2 regions of the Halobacteriovorax vibrionivorans genome follow, and region 2 is predicted to be linked to the other one. Evidence: riboswitches for the same ligand, from Rfam matches in the RefSeq annotation. Region 2 holds a riboswitch; the other holds the start of a gene.

Region 1 (3,558 bases), 240 kb from region 2:
TCCAGGGTAAGGCGCATACACCATCCACCACTTCTCTTGAAGAAGAGAGCTCTTATAATTTAATACTGCATTCTCTAGAGGCAGAGTAAAACGAAAATGTGGAGATAGTAATTTAAATAAAACATGCTCTTTAGGTAATGATGTCTTAGAGATGGCATTTATAGAGTCGAATGGAAAGTGCAATAAAGGATGAACAACTAAAGTTGCACATAGAGCTCCTCCTTGAAGGACGAAGTACTTTGCTAGCTCCCATGCATCAGAATCCTCACTTATATCAAATACAGTCTCAGTGTCTTTGATGTAGATCGCCTGAACGATGAAGCGCTCTCCTTCTTTATATAGGAGTGTTTTAGAAGCGCTGGCATAAATACCAGGAAAAGTTTTTACAACTCTTACAGCATCGAGATCGACAATAAACCATTCTCTCTCGTCTTTATTATAATCACTAAATACTCTCCAATCTTCCTCATCTAATTGATCACTTAAAAATTTACTCATCATCGAATAATTTAATAAGTCCTCAAATTCCTTATTCGTGACTTCTTTTAGTCCAGGAATGATCTTGGCCTTAAGATAATAAAAAGGAGCAAGAGGTAAAGTCGCCATATAACGAAGGCCAATCCAAAGCCACCAGTCAGCGACTTCTCTAAATGGAACATGAATAACAGCAGGAGATTCTCCCCAAGGATGAACAGGAGAAGGCTGTGGCCAAGGCCCCTTTCTTTCGTAGAGGAAATCTTTTTGTGAATATAGATGTTTGTTTGAAGTGGCACTATTAATTTGTGCACGGATTTTGTCTTTAACCTTTAAAGCAAATTTCTCTGGTGTTTTCATTGGCGCCTTCCTAGCTTAGTTTTGATTATTCGATTTCTATCCCAAAAGGTCCCAATAAGTTTAGGGCCTCAGGCATAGTGAATTTACATTTTTTTAAATTTGTATTTGTAATATCAATGTAGAAATTAATTGCATGGCTAAAATTAGAGCCTTTCATATTGGCCATTGAAAAATTCGCACCTAAGAGATTGCTATTTGTAAAGTCACAATTTTCAAAAGTTCCCTGAGAAAAGTCCGCCTCTTTAAAAGAGCTTTCAATAAAGCTTGAACTATTTAACGAGCAGTCCACAAAGCTTGTATAATCAAGAGAAGCTCTCTTAAACCTTAAATCAAATAAATTATTGCACTCAGAAAAATTAATACCGACACACTTACAATCACGAAATGAAACATCTCGTAGTGTAGCACCTAATAGATTTAAATTACTCAAATTTGAGTTATTAAACTTACATTCAATAAACTTTGCACCAGATGCATCTAGTCCACTTAAGTCTAAATCATTAAACTCACAACAAATGAACTCGCCCCCTTTTAGAGAGCTGAGTTCACTAATATTTTCGCTATTAAATACTTCTTCTTCAAAATATGACATAGTCATATTTTAAATTAAAAAAGTTTATCCATCCATCTCTATTTTTATGAGAAAATAGGTACAGCCTTTCGTTCATCATTGATTGCAACTAGAGTGAAACTCCCCTTTACTGCTTCAACCTGTCCTTCTTCATACATTGCCTCAAGCATTAAAGTAACATCCACAATTAGACTACTTTTTCCAACTTTAACAACTTCTCCAATAAGTTCAGCAAAGTGGCCTCCTGGGATCGGCATATTGAAGTCCACACGATCACTTGAAACAGTGACAAATTTCTTTCTCCCAAACCTTGTTGCGGTAATGAAGGCAACTTCATCCATCCACTTCAACGTGATACCACCAAATAATGTGTCATAATGATTTGTACTATTTGGGAAAACGGCCCTAACAATACGTGTTTTTGAGCGCGCGATTGCGTCTTTTAACTGATCTTCAGTCATAATTCCTCCTCGGGATAAATGTTATTTGCTAATTAGGATCGGACTATAACCGTTGCGGGACAGTAATGGATTTTCACCATATTCACTAATTAACTATTGGATATTAGATAGAAACGAGCATCAAGGCAATGAATAAAATACATTTTAACTGGCATAAATGAACAAAAGTGATATTTCATTTAAAACTTAAATAAAAACCGCATATAAAGGAATAAATAATGAAATACTTAATTCCCCTAAGTACTCTTTTTATAGGTCTAAGCGCTCAAGCAGTTCAAACAACAGCAAGACCTTTTAGCTTTGAATTTTATGCTCCAACAAATGAGCTCAATTTTGATGTAACTTTAGAGCAATGGTGTCGTTATGAGATCCCAGTGTGGTCTGACTCTGCTGAATATAAAACAAAACATCAATCAACTCCACTAAGAGAGAAGAGAACAAAATTAGGAAATGGCCTTACTCGTTTTACTTATTCTTTAAATAGTACAAAGTCTTTAGAACAAACTGGTTTCTTTAAATCAGGGAAAGAATGTACAAGTGGAGTCAGAATTATAGTGGAAAGCGCTAAATATGCACTTGGCTGGGCAGGACAATATAGTCGCCCTATTGAATTTAAATTTCTCGATGAAATGTATGCATTTAAAGAGTACGACACAACATTTGATGCACAATCAGATAAGAATATTAGACTATTCTCAGATAATGAAATCTCATTTGAATACAAGACATCCTCTGGTGGGAACCAAGTAAATGTAACAATTCTCTCAAATGGAAAGAGAATGAGAAGCTCATTTCCACAAGGTGTTTTAAAGAATCCAAAAACAAATATGCCTTACAAATTAAAATAGAAATAAAAAAGGCCTCTTTGAAAGAGGCCTATATTTTTAATATTTTAAATTCAACCGTTATTCCCAAACCTGATAAACTGCTTCTTCCATCTCAGTTACACAATCTGTAACAGCTTCATAGAATGGCCATTGTAGATCATATCCCCAACGACTTTCTTCAACCATTTGATTGAAGTTTGTATAACCTTTAACAATACAAGATTGTGGGAAGCGCTTTTCAGTTTCAACTTCACCACTATAGTCATAAACGATTAAATCTGCTTGAAGAACACATGAATTTGTATTCTCATCACAAACAAATAGGTTGAAGCTAAAATTAAAATCACCTTCACACCATGTATCACCACAAATATTATCAATTGCTGTTAAAACCTCTGATTCTTGCTTTTCACTTAGTGTATTGGCAAAAATTGATGACGTAACTAGCATTAGTAGAATTAGCTTTTTCATTGGAATCCCCTTTAAATAATTTAGGGGAATATAGATTACGAGCTACACGATGTATATTCGATTGATAATATTTACACTATACAATTATTAGATAACACTAAAGCAGTTCTTCTAACATTCTAATGCCACGACCAAGCTTTGCCGCAAATTGAGAATCTCTTGCATTTTCATCTGCTATTTCAAAAAGTGACTTTGAAGTTATTTGCATTCTAAGGGCCGTTTTAGCTTTTGAGGGTTCTTTATCCACAAATGATGTTACTAGCGCCCTTGCGTAGGCTTCACTTACTTTTGCAATAAAACTATTTATTGGGCGGTAGTTTTTTGCATCTCTTATCAGCTCTTTCGTTTCACTTGTTTCTCGTATTTTATAACCTTTCTGTTCCATTTGTTTTTT
Region 2 (3,558 bases):
TCCCCACGCTCCCATTACTAATTCTTCTAATTTGTAAATTCTCTTTCCCCCTGAGATTAAAAAGTAGAGAACCTTATACTCTGTTTTTGTTAAAGCTACCTCATTATCTCCAACATAAACCTTCTCCTCTTTGTGGTTAATCCTCAGGTTTCTAAATCCTACCCAATCATTCTGGATAATAAATGTCATATTTTTAACTCCTCCCCCTTCAATAAATTAGGTTAATGGGAGGCGAAAAAATTAACAACTTATAGATAGGAAATGTCTAAACAATTATCCTAATCATAGAAATATTATTTCCTACAGATATGAAAAATGGCTATAAATTCAATACATTACAGATCGTGTAAGCAAATTTGGTTGTTGCGATTTATACGAATCCTGAAATCAACACCTTTTGTTTTATGTCTTAGGTGTGTGAGGTGGGTATTGACAGTTTTATTTGCCACATCTACATCTCCCCATATAAATTTAACTAGTTGCTCCCTCGGATAGACTCTTTTGCCACCATCGAGAAGAAAAAATAGGATCTTACACTCGGTTTTTGTCAGCTCTACCTTTCTTTCATCAACATAGGCTACTCGATTTTTTGGGTCCAAGGACAGATTTCGAAAAGATAGGGTCTGATTATTTGAATTATTAAGTGGTTCCATATTCATTTCTCCTCCAGAAGAATCATTGAGAAAATTTTATTCCATTGAACATGTCCATGTTTGTGAGGTAAAAATAAACCTATAGGGATTATTCACATATTAATTGGACTTAAGAGTAATTGATGAAAAATAAGAAAGTACTATTTTGGAGCGGTGGTTTAACCTCTCTTGCAACATTAAAGAAACTATTAGAATCACATAAAAAGGATGAAATTATTCTTCTTTGTCTTCTTAATAAAGAAGGTAATGAATTAGGTCATACAGGAATCCCCGAAGAAGTACTCCAGCTACAAGCTCGATACTTAGGTTTAAAATTAGTACGACTCTATCAAGATGAGTTAAGTAAAAAGGTCTTAGAGAAATTTGTCCAACAGGGATTTGAATTCTATTGTGGGTCTCGAGATGGCCACTTCATTGAAACAACCCCTCTACTGAATTCCCTAAAAGTTGAAACTCCTCTTAAAGGTATTGCATATACTGAGTTAATGGAACAAGACCAGTCGAGAACAATTCTAACTTCGGTACAAAACGAAGAGGATCAAAGGTTACTTGGTAAAGAAATAAGTGATATTTCACAATATCTTCAACAGAGTAATCAGCGACTAGATACTTTTGTGATTTACGATCCACTTTTTCGAATCCGCATTCCATTTTCAAAAAATATTGTTGTTGAAAAAGATGGTTATTTTATCTGTAAGATAAGAAGCGTTTAGTATTCAAGAAGTTTTCTCTTAACTTGAATTTATTTTAACATTACCTCCATACTTGCTTGCCTCTTGGGTCATATAATCAATGGTGATCACTTTTGGAGGTTTTATGAAGTCAGAAAGTAAAAGAAGGAAGTTTCTCTTTGTTGGTGCTCGAATTGTTATGGGAACGGTTCTACTTCTAGGAGGAGTTACTCCAGGTCTAGGGCTATTAACAGAGTCACAATTTACACCTGAGGCCCTTTCCTTTATTAATTCTCTGCAAGAAACTGGTTATCTTTACTACATGATTAAATCACTTGAAATTGTACTTGGGACAATGTTTCTATTAAATTTGTTCATTCCATTATCGGCCGTAATTGCAGCACCACTTGTAATTAATATCTTATTTTTTGAGTTATTCTTATGTAACTCATTTTTAATAGCGCCGATATTACTAATTGCCTGTGAGACAATCGTGTATCTAGAGCATCGTAAATTATTTAATTGGTTATTTAAGTATCAAGTTCATACACATACAAATGATTTAGATGCACCAGATATGATTATTCTCTCAGACTTAAAAGAGAAAGATCCTAAAACTTATAAAAATGTCGTCAATTCTCAGTACTATCACAATATATAATTTCTATCTTATGGCCCATTGTCTTCAAGCTCTTCTTGACAGACAATGAGCCTCCTGTGAAAATTCATGAATTGAAAAATTCGACAAGGTGAACTCTGTGAAATTCAGAGACTGTCCCGCAACGGTTAAAGTCCGATCCCTGTTTTTTAAACTTTATATCTCGGAGGAAGATCATAAGAACGCCACTTATTCTATTATCTATAGTTTCATTACCAATTCATGCTGACATTTTTATCAAGGCCTCAAAGCTTGAAACATCAAAAGAAAAAATAACTAGCGATGTGACTGTCATTACCGCCCAAGAAATTGAAGACTCTGGAGCAACGACCTTGCAAGAGCTTTTACAAGGTAGGTCATCAGTATTCATACCCCAAACAGGAGGACTTGGATCAATCGCAAGTTTTAACTTAAGAGGACTACCAACAGGTTTTTCTAAAGTTATTATCGATAATATCGAGCTTGTTGATCCAACTGATATTAATAACTCTTTTCAAGTGAATAATCTTTTGCTCGAAAATATCGAAAGCATTGAGATCTTAAAAGGAAGTCAGTCGATACTCTATGGATCAAACGCTGTTGGTGGTGTTCTAAAGATTAATACAAAGAAAGGACATAAGAACAATTCATTAAATCTTGAATACGGAAGTTTAAATACAGTTAAAGCTGGCCTTCAGAGCAGCGGCAACTCTGATAAGCTCAATTATGGATTAAGTGCGAGTTACCTCTCAAGTGATGGCTACTCTGCTGTCAATGAAGATAGAATCGAAAATGCAGAAGATGATTCATTTAAGAACTTAAACCTCAATCTTAATTTAAGCTATCTTTTAAACGAACAATTAGAACTTAATTATCAAGGTCAACTTCTTGACTCAGAAGTAGAAATTGATGGTTTTGAATCCACTCCACCGTATGGTCCAATCGATGTCGTTGAAAACGATCTTAATGAATACCTTCAATCAAATCATTACCTAGGGTTTAATTATTTTTCTGAAGATGAAAAATTAACGATAACTCCAAGTATTCGTTATTCACATATTAAGAGAGAAGACCCTACGAATAGCTTTACGCCATTATATAAAGGTAATGAAATACAAGCTAAACTTGATATTAAGTATAAGCACACTCAAAACCTAAGCCTACTTTCTGGAGTTGAGTACACAAAGCAAGAAGACGAAGTTGAGAATTCTCAAAGTGAATTATACTCAGTTTACACTGCAGCAAACTTAAGTCTTGAGAAATGGTTTTACGATCTTGGACTGCGATTTGATGACTTCTCATCAATACAGTCTAATAATTCAAACGTAATAGGTAGCGCAGGTGCAGGTTATCGAATAAATAATGAGACCTCTTTAAAGGCACATATTTCACAAGGATTTAAACTTCCTACACTTTATCAACTGGCCAACCAAGTTGATGATTTAAAACCAACAGATAGTATAAATACTGAGTTTATCTTTAGCTACAATACGATAATGTCTCAATTTGAGGCCGCTATATTTAACTATGATCTTAAAAATCAAATTGATTACGATACTACTGCTTTTGGTTATGACAATATAGCAAAATCTCAAAT

What was found. A riboswitch is a leader RNA that binds a small molecule or an ion and turns the genes downstream of it on or off. The one in region 2 is predicted to bind cobalamin.
Region 1: it holds a riboswitch for cobalamin, as region 2 does, so the genes downstream of both, DAY19_RS00380 (acyl-CoA thioesterase) here and DAY19_RS15120 (TonB-dependent receptor plug domain-containing protein) in region 2, are expected to answer to the same signal.

Annotation. Positions count from the first base shown of each region.
Region 1 is NZ_QDKL01000001.1:71,760-75,317, forward strand. Features, by position in the region: gene DAY19_RS00370 (hypothetical protein) at 1-834, opposite strand, end outside; gene DAY19_RS00375 (pentapeptide repeat-containing protein) at 860-1,426, opposite strand; gene DAY19_RS00380 (acyl-CoA thioesterase) at 1,471-1,866, opposite strand; adenosylcobalamin-variant (AdoCbl-variant) riboswitch at 1,892-1,969, opposite strand; gene DAY19_RS00385 (hypothetical protein) at 2,085-2,714, shown strand; gene DAY19_RS00390 (hypothetical protein) at 2,772-3,164, opposite strand; gene DAY19_RS00395 (hypothetical protein) at 3,262-3,558, opposite strand, start outside.
Region 2 is NZ_QDKL01000001.1:307,520-311,077, forward strand. Features, by position in the region: gene DAY19_RS01545 (winged helix-turn-helix domain-containing protein) at 1-189, opposite strand, end outside; gene DAY19_RS15505 (winged helix-turn-helix domain-containing protein) at 336-659, opposite strand; gene DAY19_RS01555 (adenine nucleotide alpha hydrolase family protein) at 776-1,366, shown strand; gene DAY19_RS01560 (hypothetical protein) at 1,470-1,985, shown strand; adenosylcobalamin-variant (AdoCbl-variant) riboswitch at 2,057-2,135, shown strand; gene DAY19_RS15120 (TonB-dependent receptor plug domain-containing protein) at 2,255-3,558, shown strand, end outside.